Regions from separate parts of the Salipiger sp. PrR003 genome, predicted to be linked through region 1. Evidence: riboswitches for the same ligand, from Rfam matches in the RefSeq annotation. Region 1 holds a riboswitch; the other holds the start of a gene.
What was found. A riboswitch is a leader RNA that binds a small molecule or an ion and turns the genes downstream of it on or off. The one in region 1 is predicted to bind cobalamin.
Positions count from the first base shown of each region.

Region 2: it holds a riboswitch for cobalamin, as region 1 does, so the genes downstream of both, nrdH (glutaredoxin-like protein NrdH) here and G0D83_RS04460 (energy-coupling factor ABC transporter permease) in region 1, are expected to answer to the same signal.

Region 1 is NZ_JAAGOV010000026.1:149,292-156,602, forward strand. Features, by position in the region: gene cobJ (precorrin-3B C(17)-methyltransferase) at 1-588, shown strand, start outside; gene G0D83_RS04435 (cobalt-precorrin-6A reductase) at 561-1,316, opposite strand; gene cbiE (precorrin-6y C5,15-methyltransferase (decarboxylating) subunit CbiE) at 1,315-2,529, shown strand; gene G0D83_RS04445 (cobalamin biosynthesis protein) at 2,526-2,894, shown strand; gene cobM (precorrin-4 C(11)-methyltransferase) at 2,891-3,700, shown strand; gene G0D83_RS04455 (cobyrinate a,c-diamide synthase) at 3,693-5,066, shown strand; cobalamin riboswitch at 5,062-5,241, shown strand; gene G0D83_RS04460 (energy-coupling factor ABC transporter permease) at 5,295-5,969, shown strand; gene cobF (precorrin-6A synthase (deacetylating)) at 6,023-6,775, shown strand; gene G0D83_RS04470 (hypothetical protein) at 7,057-7,311, shown strand, end outside.
Region 2 is NZ_JAAGOV010000024.1:15,623-22,933, forward strand. Features, by position in the region: gene katG (catalase/peroxidase HPI) at 1-671, opposite strand, end outside; gene G0D83_RS02200 (asparaginase) at 1,001-1,993, opposite strand; cobalamin riboswitch at 2,426-2,627, shown strand; gene nrdH (glutaredoxin-like protein NrdH) at 2,723-2,944, shown strand; gene nrdI (class Ib ribonucleoside-diphosphate reductase assembly flavoprotein NrdI) at 2,976-3,389, shown strand; gene nrdE (class 1b ribonucleoside-diphosphate reductase subunit alpha) at 3,374-5,497, shown strand; gene nrdF (class 1b ribonucleoside-diphosphate reductase subunit beta) at 5,617-6,591, shown strand; gene G0D83_RS02225 (FepA family TonB-dependent siderophore receptor) at 6,737-7,311, opposite strand, start outside.

The DNA.
Region 1 (7,311 bases):
CGGGTCGAGCTGGACCGCGCCCGCCACGCGCTCGAGATGGCCTGCGCCGGCCGCTCGGTCGTCGTGGTCTCTTCAGGCGATCCCGGGGTCTTTGCCATGGCGGCCGCGGTGTTCGAGGCGGTCGAGGCGGGCCCACCAGAGTGGCGCGCGCTCGACATCGCGGTGCTGCCCGGCATCACCGCGATGCTCGCCGCCGCCGCCCGCGCGGGCGCGCCGCTGGGGCATGATTTCTGCGCGATCAACCTCAGCGACAACCTCAAGCCCTGGTCGCTGATCGAAAAGCGCCTGCGTCTCGCCGTAGAGGCCGATTTCGCCATGGCCTTCTACAACCCGCGCTCCAAGGCCCGGCCCGAGGGCTTCGCGAAAGCCCTGGATGTCCTGCAGCAGGCCTGCGGCGATGCCCGCCCTGTGATCTTTGCCCGCGCCGTTTCGACCCCGGAAGAAGCGATCCGCGTGGTCCCTCTCGACCGCTGCACCCCCGAGATGGCCGACATGCGCACGGTGGTCATTGTCGGGGCCTCGACCACGCGGGTGATCCCCCGTGATGGCGCGGCCTTCGTCTACACCCCGAGGTCGGTGCCCGCATGATCCAGCCAGCGCAGCACCCCGTCCACCTCATGCGTCTCGCGCCGCGCCGGGATGGCGGGCCGGTCGATCATGATCACCGGCAGGCCCAGTTCGCGCGCCGCCGCGATCTTGGCAAAGGCCCCGCTGCCGCCGGAATTCTTCGAGACCACGAGGTCGATCCGGTGCTCCCGCATCAGCCTTCGGTCGGATTCGAGACCGAAGGGGCCGCGATCAACCACCACATGATGATCGGGAAAAACCAGAGGTGCCTCGGGCGGGTCAACGAGCCGCAGCAGGTAGACATGCTGCGCCTGTGCGGCGAAGTCCGCCAGATGCATGCGGCCCACGGCCAGCATCACGCGGCGCCGCGGACCGGCGAGCGCAGCGACAGCCCCAGCCATGTCCGGCACCCGGATCCAGCGGTCTGCGGCGGTCTCCTCCCAGGGCGCTCGGGTGAGCGCGATCAGCGGCACGCCCGCCGCCCGGCAGGCGGCGACGGCATTGGCGCTCATCTGCGCCGCGAAAGGGTGGGTCGCGTCGATCACATGGGTGATGCGCTCGGCTCGCAGGTGGCTTGCCAGCCCCTCTGCCCCGCCAAAACCGCCGATGCGCAGCGGCAGCGCCTGCGCCGCCGGACTGGCCACGCGCCCCGCCAGCGACACCGTGCCGCGCAAACCCGCCCCGGCCAGCGCCCGGCAGAGCCGCGCCGCCTCGGCGGTGCCGCCGAGCACCAGAAGGTTCGGCTCCATGTCTGAGGCTGTCACGTCCGAAGTCCCTTGGCTGTCGATCGTCGGGCTCGGCGAAGATGGCCCGGACGGGCTCTGCTCCGCAAGCCGTGCCGCGCTCGCGGCAGCCGACATCGTCATGGGACCCGAACGGCACCTGTCGCTGCTCCCCGAGGCGGGCGCAAGGCGGATCGCCTGGCCCGTGCCCTTTGCCGAGGGCATTCCGCAGCTCCTGGCGCTGCGCGGGCAGCGGGTTGCGGTGCTGGCTTCGGGCGATCCCTTCTGGTTCGGTGCCGGCGCGGTGCTGGCGCGGCAACTGGAGCGCGGCGACTGGCAGGCCTTTCCGGGCCGCTCGAGTTTCTCGCTCGCCGCCGCGCGGATGGGCTGGCCGCTGGAGAGCACCGAGTGCTTCGGCCTGCATGCCGCGCCGCTGTCGCGGCTGCGCCCGCGGCTTGCGCCGGGACGGCGGATGCTGGTGCTGCTGCGCGACGGCGCGGCGGTGCGGGCCCTGGCGAACTACCTTGCCGCCGAGGGCTTCGGCGCCTCCGGGATCACCGTTATGGAAGCGCTCGGCGGCCCCCGCGAGCGGCGCACCGAGGCGCGCGCCGAGGCCCTGCCCAAGCGCAGCTTCACCCACCCCGTCTGTGCCGCCGTCGCGGTGGCCGGAGAGGGCGCGGTGCTGCCCCTCGCCAGCGGCCGCCCCGACAGCTGGTTCGAGAGCGACGGCCAGATCACCAAGCGCCCCATCCGCGCGCTCACCCTCTCGGCCCTCGCCCCGCGCCCCTTCGAGCACCTGTGGGATATCGGCGGCGGCTCGGGCTCGATCGGCATCGAGTGGCTGCTCTGCGATCCCACTCTCGACGCCAGCACCGTCGAGCCGCGCCCGGAGCGCGCCGCCCGGATCGCCGCCAATGCCGCCCGGCTCGGCGCCGGGCGGCTGCGGGTGGTCGAAGGCTCTGCCCCCGCGGCGCTGGCGCAACTCGAACGCCCCGACGCGGTGTTCATCGGCGGCGGCCTGACGCGCGACCTGCTGGAGTGGCTGGACACGCATCTTCCCGGGAGCACAAGGATCGTCGCCAACGCGGTGACGCTGGAGTCCGAGGCGCTGCTGACCGAGGCGCAGGCGCGGCGCGGCGGCGCGCTGCTGCGCATCGAACTGTCGTCCGCCCAGCCCCTCGGCCCGAAACGCGGCTGGAAGGCGGCCTATCCCATCGTGCAATGGAGCCACGTCACATGATCGTCGCGGGCTTCGGATTCCGGCAGGGCGCGGGCGCCTCCAGCCTGCGCGACGCCTATGACCGGGCCCGCGCCGGGCGGGAGGCGGGCTGTCTCGCCACGGCCAAGGACAAGGCAGACGCCCCCGCCCTGCGTGCCCTGGCCGGATCTCTCGGCCTGCCGGTCGCTGGCGTCCCGGCCTGCCAGCTCTCCGCGCAGGGCACGGCAACCGACTCCCCCCGCGTGCGCGCCGAACGCGCCACCGGCTCGGTCGCCGAGGCCGCCGCCCTCGCCGCCGCCGGGCCGGGCGCACGTCTGCTTGGCGCGCGCGTCATTTCCTCTGACCGCATGGCCAGCTGCGCGCTGGCAGAAGGACCCGATCCATGACCGTTCACTTCATCGGCGCCGGCCCCGGCGCGCCCGACCTGCTGACCCTGCGCGGCCGCGACATCATCGCGCGCTGCCCGGTCTGCCTCTACGCCGGCTCGCTGGTCCCCGAGGCGATCCTTGGCCATTGCCCCCCCGGCGCGCGGATCGTCAACACCGCGCCGCTGGACCTCGACCAGATCATCGCCGAGATCCGCCTCGCCCATGACGCGGGCCACGACGTGGCGCGGCTGCATTCGGGGGATCTCTCGGTCTGGTCAGCGATGGGCGAGCAGATGCGCCGGCTGAAGGCGCTCGGCATCCCGGTCTCGGTCACCCCCGGCGTGCCTGCCTTCGCCGCCGCCGCAGCCGCGCTCGGCGCCGAGCTGACCCTGCCGGGCCTCGCGCAATCGGTGGTGCTGACCCGCACGCCGGGCCGGGCCTCGTCGATGCCCGAGGGCGAGACGCTGGCCAATTTCGCCGCCACCGGCGCGACGCTCGCGATCCACCTGTCGATCCAGAACATCGCGCGGGTGGTTGCCGATCTCTCCCCCGCCTATGGCGCGGACTGCCCCGTCGCCGTGGTCTACCGCGCCAGTTGGCCGGACGAGGTGATCCTGCGCGGCACGCTGTCGGACATCGAGGACAAGCTCGGCGCGGGCATCACCCGCACCGCGCTCATCCTTGTCGGACCGGCGCTGGCGGGCGAGGGCTTTGAAGAGAGCTGCCTCTATGCGGTGGACTACGACCGCCGCCACCGCCCGCAAAGCGCCGAGAGCCCGTGGAGTGGCTGGACCCCCGAGCAGGAGGCGCAGATCGATGGCTGAGGTTCCCGGACTTCTGGTCTCGGCGCCCTCGTCGGGCACCGGCAAGACCACGGTGATGCTGGGCCTGCTGCGGGCGCTGGCCGAGGACGGCTTGGCGGTTCAGCCCTTCAAGTCCGGCCCCGACTACATCGACCCGGCCTTCCACCGCGCTGCCAGCGGGCGGCTAAGCTTCAACCTCGACGGCTGGGCCATGGGACCACACCTCTGGCAGGCGATCGCGGCGCAGGCGGCGGGGGCGGACATCTGCCTCGCCGAGGGCTCGATGGGGCTCTACGACGGGGTCGCGACGCGCGGCCAGCAGGGCTTTGGCAGCAGCGCCGAGACGGCGCGGGCGATGGGCTGGCCGGTTGTGCTGGTGCTCGACGTGGGCGGGCAGGCGCAATCCGCCGCCGCAACGGCGCTGGGGTTCCGGCAGTACATGCCCGATCTGCCCTTCGCCGGGGTGATTCTCAACCGCGTCGCCTCGCCCCGCCACGAGCGGCTCACGCGGCTCGGCATGGAGCGCGCCGGGCTGCCGGTGCTCGGCGTGCTGCCCCGGCGCGGCGACCTGACCCTGCCGGAGCGGCACCTCGGGCTCATCCAGGCCGTGGAGCATCCGGACCTCGAAGCCGCCATCGCCGGGTACGCCGCCTTCCTGCGCGAGCATGTCGACCTTGCCGCGCTCCGCACCGCTGCTGCGGGCGGGCCGTTGCCCGGCGCAACGCCGGCCCTGCCCAGGCCCCCGGCGCAGCGCATCGCGCTGGCGCAGGACGCGGCCTTTTCCTTCACCTATCCGCACCTTCTCGAAGGCTGGCGCGCCGCCGGGGCCGAGGTCCTGCCGTTCTCTCCGATCGCCGATGAGCCGCCCGCCGCCGGGGCCGATCTGGTCTGGCTGCCCGGAGGCTACCCCGAACTGCACGCCGGGCGGCTCGCCGCCGCCGAGACCTTCCGCGCCGGGTTGCGCCGCCATGCCGAGACGCGCCCGGTCCACGGCGAGTGCGGCGGCTACATGGCCCTTGGCGCGGGGCTGATCGACAAAGGCGGCACGCGGCACGAAATGGCGGGCCTGCTGGGCCTCGTCACCAGCTATGAGACCCGCAAGTTCCACTTGGGCTATCGCCGCGCGGTGCTGCGCGCGCCGATGCCGGGCTTCGACGCCGGGGCGGCGCTGCGCGGCCATGAGTTCCATTACTCCACCATCTTGCAGCAACCCGACCCGCCGCTGGCCGAGGTCGCCGATGCCGATGGCGCCCCGGTGGCCGAGACCGGCTCGCGGCGCGGGCAGGTCACGGGAACCTTCTTTCACCTGATCTCGGCGGAGGAGCCGTCTGCCCCCCGCGCACAAGCCGAAGAGGAGGCGCGCATCCAGACCAAAGCCCGGCGCTGAGCCGACCCCGCATGGTGTCCCGCACGGGACGCAAGGGAACCGGGTGAGAGGCCCGGACTGCCCCCGCAACTGTAAGCGAGGAGCGCCGAGGAAGATCCACTGGCAGGCATGCCGGGAAGGGCCGAGGCGCGACGATCTGCGAGTCAGGAGACCTGCCATGCGACCCCCTTTCCCGCCCTCATGGGCAATTTCGCTGCCGGTGGGGCAGCCACACGTAAAGGAAATATCATGCATATCGAACCCGGCGTCGTCGACGGCGCCAAACTGGCCTTTGCCGCCGTCACCGCGGCAGGCGCCGCCGGCTATACCGCCAAGCTCGCCGCAGAGGACGCGGCGCGCAGCAACCTCGTTTCGCTTGCCGCGCGCACGCTGATGGCCGCCGTGGGCACCTTCGTCTTCTTCGAGGTGCTGCCGCACTTCCCGGTGGGTGTCTCTGAGGTGCATTTCATCCTCGGCTCGACGCTCTTCCTGCTGCTCGGCGCCGCACCCGCCGCGATGGGTCTGGCGCTGGGTCTGCTTGTTCAGGGGCTGTTCTTCGCGCCCAGCGACCTGCCGATGTACTTCGTCAATGTCACCACGCTTCTGGTGCCGCTCTTCGCAACCGCGGCGCTCGCCCGTCGTGTGGTGCCCGCGGACACGGCCTATGTGGACCTGCGCTATGCCGACGTGCTGAAGCTCTCGGGTGTGTTCCAGGCCGGGGTCGTCGCCTGGGTCACCTTCTGGGTCTTCTACGGCCAGGGTATCTCGGCCGAGACCTTCGGCGCGGTGCTGACCTTCGGCGGCGCCTACATGCTGGTGCTGCTGATCGAGCCGCTGGCCGATCTCGCCGCGCTCGCCGCCGCGAAATCGCTGCGCGACACCGGGCTCGGCCGGCTCTTCGCGCCAAGGCTCTATACCGCCTGACCAGGCGCCCGGTCCCCAGAACGGGGCCGGGCACCCACCGCAAGGAAAGCTCCATGATCCAGGACCTCTGGCTTGTCGGCATCGGCACCGGCAGCCCCGGCCATGTGACCCTCGAGGGGGTACAGGCGCTGCGCGACGCGGCCGTCATCCTGCTGCCGCTGAAGGGCGAGGCGAAAGACGACCTCCGGGCGCTGCGCCAGGTGATCCTCGAGGCCGCGGGCACAAACGCCGAGATCCGCACCTTCACCTACCCCGTGCGCGATCCGACGCTCCCCTATGCCGAGCGCGTCGCCGCCTGGCACGACGAGATCGCCCGGCGCTGGATCGCGGCGCTGCACGGCGCGCCGGAGGGGCCGGTCGCCTTGCTGGTCTGGGGGGATCCGGCTCTCTACGACAGCACGCTGCGCATCGCCGGGCGCCTCCAGCCGCCCCCAAGGCTGCGGGTGGTCCCCGGCATCACCGCGATCCAGGCGCTGACCGCCGCCCATGCGATCCCGCTCAACAGCGTGAACGGCGCGGTGAAACTCACCACCGGGCGGCGCCTCCGCGCGCGGGGCTGGCCCGCGGGCGAGGAGACCGTGGTGGTGATGCTCGACGGGGAATGCAGCTTCGCGGGGCTCCCTGCCGAGGGACTGCACATCTGGTGGGGCGCCTACCTCGGCAGCCCGGCGCAGATCCTCCGCTCCGGCCCGCTGGCCGAGGTCGCGCAGGAGATCATCGCCCTGCGGCAGACGGCGCGGGCCAAGCATGGCTGGATCATGGACACCTACCTGCTGCGCCGTGCCTCCACGGACGGCGCAGACTGACGCCTGCGTGTCCGACGACCGGATCCCGGCCCTTCGTCCCCGGAAGCCCGAAACGAAAAGCCTTGGTGCCGGAAAGCACCAAGGCGAAAGGTTCTCAAATGAGCTGCGGCGCCACCACTCACGGATACTCGTCAAAAAGGCACTCTTGACCTAACGCCACGTCGGTTGCGTAGCACGGAGCTCACCTGACTCCAAGAGATTATCAAATTGATAAAGTTAACTGGGCGGCGACCTGTGACATTTCTTGACCCCATGGCCGCGCTGCGCAAAGACTTGCTGCCATGAACAAACTCAGCTCCATCCTTCAGCTTCGCGAGATGCTGCGCCAGCTCGAACGCGATGTCGGTCTCGAAGATCTCAGCCGCCTGGAACGCGACGTGCTCCTTGCCGCGCATGGACTTTGCGAGCGGCCCGGCGACGTGATCAGCTCCGAGCAGATCCGCGACCATGCGCTGGTCCGCTCCTCCGCGCAGGCGACCTTCTACCGGGCCATCCGCACCCTTCTCGACCGCGGGCTCCTGGAACGGGCGGCGGAC
Region 2 (7,311 bases), on a different contig from region 1:
AGGCCCATTTGCACCGCGGCGAGCGGGTTCTCCATGGTCGCCGGATCGGCCAGGTCGCCGTAGCGGCCATCGGACGGCGCGAGCCATTCCTTCTCGGCGCCCCAGTAGACGTCCTTTTCCGGGTGCCAGATGTCTTCGCGGCCAAAGGCGAATCCGAAGGTCTTCAGGCCCGCGACCTCATAGGCAATCGTGCCCGAGAGGATCATCAGGTCGGCCCAGGAAATCTTGTTGCCGTATTTCTTCTTGATCGGCCACAGCAGGCGGCGGCCCTTGTCGGTGTTGACGTTGTCGGGCCAGCTGTTCAGCGGCGCGAAGCGCTGGTTGCCGGTGCCGGCCCCGCCGCGACCGTCGGCGAGGCGGTAGGAGCCTGCGGCGTGCCAGGCGACGCGGGCGAACATGCCGACGTAGGAGCCCCAGTCGGCGGGCCACCACTCCTGGCTGTCCTTCATAAGGGCGCGCAGGTCGTCCTTCAGCGCCTCCACGTCGAGCGATTTCAGCTCTTCACGGTAATCGAAGTCCGGCCCCATCGGGTTGGTCTTGAAATCGTGCTGGCTCAGAATGTCGAGGTTCAGGCTCTTGGGCCACCAGCTGGTGACCGAGGTTCCGCTCTCGGTCAGACCGCCGTGCATCACCGGGCATTTTCCCCCGGTATCGACGTCGTTTCCGTCCATGTCAGTTCTCCCATAGGATGAGCATCCTTGCGCGGGACAAGGCAGGGCAGCGGGCGAAAACGCGGGCCGTTGGTCCAGCCGGTGCCGCCGCCGAGGTCCCTCCTGCATCGGCAGTCTAACCAGAGGGCGCGGCTGGGTCAGGTGATTCGTAGCCGCTGACCTTGCGCCTGCGGCGGTCCGTCGCGCTCCGAAAGAGGATTCTGAAATCTCACAAATTCATCCCGGTCCCCCAGGGCCGGGGCAGCAGTCTCCCTGCTCCGAAAAACCGCAGCGCCAGTTTCGGCGGGCACGGACGTCGCGGCGGAGCCGCCGTCCCGTGAGGCCGAGGCTCAGACCTTCGCGAGTGCCTCGGCGATAGCCTCCATCCGCCCTGCCCGCTCGGGCAGCAGCGGCAGCAGCGCGGCGAGCAGCAGGCGAGCCTTGGCGGCGCTGAGATCACCGGACAGGATCGCCCCTGCCTCGACCATCGTCACGCCGCCGCTGTCGGCGCCGTAGATGGCCCGGGTCCGCCCCTCGGGACAGCGGGTGGCAAGGATCACCGGGATGCCCGCCGCGACGAGCTTGCGGCAGACCTCGGCAAAGCCCTTGGGGGCATTGCCGCGCCCGAAGGCCTCGATCACCACGCCCGAGACGCCGTTCGAGGCACACCATTCGAGGTAGCGCGGCGTGCTGCCGAGCCCGAGCGCGATAAGCTCGACGTTCGGGTCCAGCGACGGCGCGTCGATCACCTCGCGCGGGCGCGCCGGGCGCGTGTAGAGATGCACCTCGCCCTCGTCGATCTCGCCCAGCTTGCCATGGCCGTTCGAGCGGAAGGTGTCCACGCGCGAGCTGTGCACCTTGCTGACGTAGCGCGCGCCATGGATCTCGCCCTCGAAGACGATGACCGCGCCCACGCCGGTCAGATCGGGCGCCGCCGCGCAGAGCAGCGCGTCGTGCATGTTGCGTGGCCCGTCGGTATCGGGTTGGCCCGCGTGGCGCTGTGCGCCGGTGAAGACCACTGGCTTATCGGACCTGACCAGCAGCCGCGCGAGAAAGGCGCTCTCCTCCATGGTATCGGTACCATGGGTGACGACGACGCCATCGACCCCGGGCTCGGCCAGTCGCGCGTCGATGTGGCGGCAGAGCTTGTAAATCGTCTCGAGCGTCAGCGCGTTGCTGCCCGCGGCCTCGATGTTGTCGACCTCGACGGTGATCCCAGGCAGTGGTGCGTGCAGGCTTTCGAGCAGCCTGTCGCCGCTCAGCCCGGCGGTGACGGCCCCGCCCTCGGTCTTGGCATAGGAGGCAATTGTGCCACCGGTGGCGACGAGAACGATATGGGACATGCGGACCTCCTGCAGGGCTGAACTGACGGTGCGTGATGTCTGCATATGCGCGCGGGCGGGCGAAAGCCAGATCGCTTGGCGGCGCGCGCCTATCAGGAAGCTTGTGGAGGAAGGGAGGATGCGGCGGCCCCAAGGGAGGAGGAGAAGGGCCGCCGCCGATTTCCGGGGCTGAGGGAGGAGGAGAAACACCCCGAAAAAATCCTTGAACGCGTTGCCGCGTCGACAGGGGCACATTTAGGGGCCCTCCCTGGCCCGGGCAACGCACATTCCTGCAGGGCCGAGTTGTCGAGAATGCATGGCCCGCGCAACCCCTTGCAAACGCCCGCTCCAAGGGTGTCCACCGTGGCCGACTTGCTGCACACAGAGGCTGCAGAATTTTTTTGAAGTCGGGCTCGCACAACAGGATATTGACGCATGACCTGCATCCTGTTCTAGATATAGTTGCTTTTCGGTTCATCGAGTCGGGCGACGGCCCGGCGCGGCGCTAAGAGGGAAACCGGTGTAACACCGGTGCTGCCCCCGCAACTGTAAGCGGCGAGTGAAGGCCCAATGAGCCACTGGGACATCCCGGGAAGGCGCGGCCGGACCCACGACCCGCCAAGCCAGGAGACCTGCCGAAGGCCTGACAGAATGACCACGAACGGAGGGTTCGGGGCGTGCGAGGACCGCGTCAGGCACAAGGCCTGCGCGGTGACGCGTCCCCGCCTTCGCAGCTGAGGACGCAAGAGCATGATCACCGTCTATTCGAAACCCGCCTGCGTGCAGTGCACTGCCACCACCCGCGCGCTCGATGCCAAGGGGCTGGACTACAACGTGATCGACCTCACCGAGGACGACGCGGCCATGTCGCTGGTCACCGAGCTCGGCTACCGCCAGGCCCCCGTCGTGACCTTTGGCGAAGACCACTGGTCGGGCTTCCGTCCGGACCTGATCGCCCGCCTCGCGAGCTGATCGCGGCGGGATCGGCAACAAGGGATCGACCATGTCGGGGCTCGTCTTCTTCTCCTCTGCCAGCGGCAACACCGCGCGCTTCGTCGCCAGCCTCGGCCGGGCGGCGCTGCGCATCCCGGTGTCGCCCAAGGAACTGACGCCCGATCCGCGCGATCCCTTTGTGCTGATCTGCCCGACCTATGCCGACGGCGAAGGTCGCGGCGCGGTGCCGAAGCAGGTGATCCGCTTTCTCAACGACCCGTCCCGCCGCGCGCTGCTGCGCGGCGTGATCGCCAGCGGCAATCGCAACTTCGGCGAGACCTTCGCGCTCGCCGGCCGCGTCATCGCGCAAAAATGCAATGTCCCCCTGCTCTACTCGTTTGAGCTGGCGGGAACGACCAAGGATTTCGCCCGCGTCAACGACGGGCTCGACGCTTTCTGGGGGACCCCATGCTTGACCGCCTGAACGAGACGCTGGACTACCACGCGCTCAACGCCATGCTGAACCTCTACGATGCGGACGGCAATATCCGCTTCGAGGCCGACCGGATGGCGGCGCGGCAGTATTTCCTTCAGCACGTGAACCAGAACACCGTGTTCTTCCACTCGCTGACGGAAAAGCTCGGCTACCTCGTCGAGGAAGGCTATTACGAGGCGGAGGTGCTCGAGCAATACCCGCCCGCCTTCCTGCAGAAGATCTGGGACGCGGCCTTTGCCAAGAAGTTCCGCTTCCCGACCTTTCTCGGCGCGTTCAAGTATTACACCTCCTACACGCTGAAGACGCGTGACGGGAAACGCTTCCTCGAGCGCTACGAGGACCGCGTCGTCATGGTGGCCCTGGCGTTGGCACGCGGCGACGAGGCGCTGGCGATGTCGTTCATGGAAGAGATCCTCTCGGGCCGCTTCCAGCCCGCCACGCCGACCTTCCTCAACGCCGGCAAGAAGAGTCGGGGCGAGCTGATCTCCTGCTTCCTGCTGCGCATCGAAGACAACATGGAAAGCATCGGCCGGGCGATCAACTCGTCGCTGCAGCTGTCCAAGCGCGGCGGCGGCGTCGCCCTGATGCTGACCAACATCCGCGAGGCCGGCGCGCCGATCAAGGGCATCGAGAACCAGTCCTCTGGCGTCATCCCGGTGATGAAGCTGCTCGAAGACAGCTTCTCCTATGCCAACCAGCTGGGTGCGCGTCAGGGCGCGGGCGCGGTCTATCTAAACGCGCACCACCCCGACATCCTCAAGTTCCTCGACACCAAGCGCGAGAACGCCGACGAGAAGATCCGTATCAAGACCCTCAGCCTTGGCGTGGTGATCCCCGACGTGACCTTCGAGCTCGCCAAGCGTAACGAGCCGATGTATCTCTTCTCGCCGCATGACGTGCAGAAGGTCTACGGCGTGCCCTTCTCCGAAATCTCGGTCACCGAGAAATACGAGGAGATGGTCGAGGACAAGCGCATCCGCAAGACCAAGATCAACGCCCGCGCCTTCTTCCAGACGCTGGCCGAGATCCAGTTCGAGAGCGGCTATCCCTACATCATGTTCGAGGACACGGTGAACGAAGCCAACCCGGTCGACGGGCGCATCACCATGTCGAACCTCTGCTCGGAGATCCTGCAGGTGGCCGAGGCGTCGGAGTTCAACGACGACCTGAGCTACTCGAAGCTGGGCACCGACATCTCGTGCAACCTCGGCTCGTTGAACATCGCCAAGACCATGGACGGCCCGGACTTCGGCGCCTCGATCGAGACCGCGATCCGCGCGCTCACCGCCGTGTCGGAAATGTCGGCGATCGACAGCGTGCCTTCGATCCGCCGCGGCAACGACGAAAGCCGCGCGATCGGTCTCGGCCAGATGAACCTGCATGGCTACCTGGCCCGCGAGCACGTCCATTACGGCTCCGACGAGGGCGTCGAGTTCACCTCGGTCTATTTCGCCGCCGTGGCCTATCACGCGCTGCGCGCCTCCTGTGCCATGGCGCGGGAAAAAGGCATGACCTTCAAGGGCTTCGAGAAGTCGAAATATGCCGACGGCAGCTTTTTCGAGAAATACGTCACCCGCGACTGGCTGCCCGAGAGCGAAACCGTCAGCAAGCTCTTCGACGGCATCACCCTGCCCACGCGTTCGGATTGGGACGCGCTGAAGGCCGACGTGATGGAGCACGGGCTCTACAACCGGAACCTGCAGGCGGTGCCGCCGACAGGCTCGATCAGCTACATCAACAACTCGACCTCCTCGATCCACCCGATCGTCTCGAAGATCGAGATCCGCAAGGAAGGCAAGATCGGCCGCGTCTACTACCCGGCCGCCTTCATGAACAACGAGAACCTCGAGTATTACCGCGACGCCTACGAGATCGGCCCGGAAAAGCTCATCGACACCTATGCGGCGGCCACCGAGCACGTCGACCAGGGCCTGTCGCTGACGCTGTTCTTCCCCGCCGAGGCCACCACGCGGGACATCAACCGCGCGCAGATCTACGCGTGGAAGAAGGGCATCAAGACGATCTACTACGTGCGCCTGCGCCAGACCGCGCTCGAGGGCACCGAAGTGCAGGGCTGCGTCTCCTGCACGCTCTGAGGGGATGAGACGGGGGCAGCGCCCCCGCAGCCCCGGAGTATTTGAGGAAAGATTAACGGGGCGCGGGCGCGCGCTCCGGATGGGATGAGGGCCGCTGCGCCCGAACAAGGGATGATCCGATGAAGGACACCGTCACTTCCCCCGCCGTGCCGCGGGCGATCAACTGGAACCGGCTGCAGGACGAGAAGGACCTCGAGGTCTGGAACCGTCTCACGGTGAACTTCTGGCTGCCCGAAAAGGTGCCGCTGTCGAACGATGTGCAGAGCTGGGCGACGCTGACCGATGCCGAGAAGCAGCTGACCATCCGCGTCTTCACCGGGCTGACGCTGCTCGACACCATCCAGAACTCGGTCGGCGCACCGGCGATGATGCCCGATGCGCAGACCCCACACGAGGAGTCTGTGCTGACCAACATCGCCTTCATGGAAGCGGTGCACGCGCGCAGCTACAGCTCGATCTTCTCGACGCTCTGCTCGACCCGCGAGGTCGACGAGGCCTTCCGCTGGTCCGACGAGAACCCGCACCTGCAGGCCAAGGCCCGCGCCGTGCTGGAAACCTATGCCGCCGGTGCCGATCCGCTGAAGCGCAAGATCGCCTCGGTCTTCCTCGAGAGCTTCCTGTTCTACTCGGGCTTCTACCTGCCGATGTACTGGTCGAGCCGCGCCAAGCTGACCAACACCGCCGACCTCATCCGCCTGATCATTCGCGACGAGGCGGTGCACGGCTATTACATCGGCTACAAGTTCCAGCGCGCGCTGGAGCGCGAGACCGCCGAGCGCAAGGCCGAGTTGAAGGATTACGCCTTCTCGCTGCTGTTCGAACTCTACGAGATCGAGGCGCGCTACACCGAAGAGCTCTACGACGGGATCGGTTTGAGCGAGGAGGTGAAGGCCTTCCTCCACTATAACGCGAACAAGGCGCTGCAGAACCTTGGCTTCGAAGCGCTTTTCCCACCCGAAGCCGCCGAGGTGAACCCGGCCATCATGGCCGCGCTGAGCCCCGACAGCGAGAACCACGACTTCTTCTCGGGCTCGGGATCGAGCTACGTCATCGGCAAGGCTGTCGCCACCGAGGACGAAGACTGGGATTTCTGATCCCAGCCTGACCTATCTCAGTCCGCGGGCGGGTCTGCTGCCCGCGGCTTTTCGTGCCTGCCGCCTCTGGCCTACCGCGACAACATAAAGATCTGCCCGCAAGATGCGGGCAGATCTTAGTTTTTTTGAGGAACTACTTCGGAGATCAGAAGGTCTTGGTCAGACCGAAGTAATAGGCTCGTCCGGGCTCGTTGTAGGTGTTCGCACCGTCTCCCGAGCGCAGGATCTCGGTGTCGAAAAGGTTGGTCACCCCGGCCTTGAGATCGAAGCCGTTGTCGAACTGATAGGTCATGCCGAGATTGACCAGCGTGTAGGGATCGCGGTCCTCGTCGTCACCCTGGGCGTAGCCGGTCGCGGCGCTGTATTCCGTCGCCTCGATCGGACCATAGTGGGTGAGCGAGGGGATAAGGCTGAACCTGTCGTTTACGTTCCAGGTCACCGCGGCGTTGATCGTGTACTCGGGCACCAGCGACAGCGGCACGTCGACCTCGACGCCGTCATAGGTCTCGCCATCCGAATTGGTGCCGCCCTTGATCTTCAGCTTCTGGCTCGACTCGATCATGTAGGTTCCGTTCACCGCCAGCGAGACCCGCTCGCCGAGAGGCATCGCGAAGCTGCCCTCAAGACCCTCGACCGTCGACTGGGGAACGTTTTCCCATTGGTAGAGCCGCGCCGCGTTGCCACTGACCTGGGTGGTGCCGGCCTGCTCGGTGCCCGCCT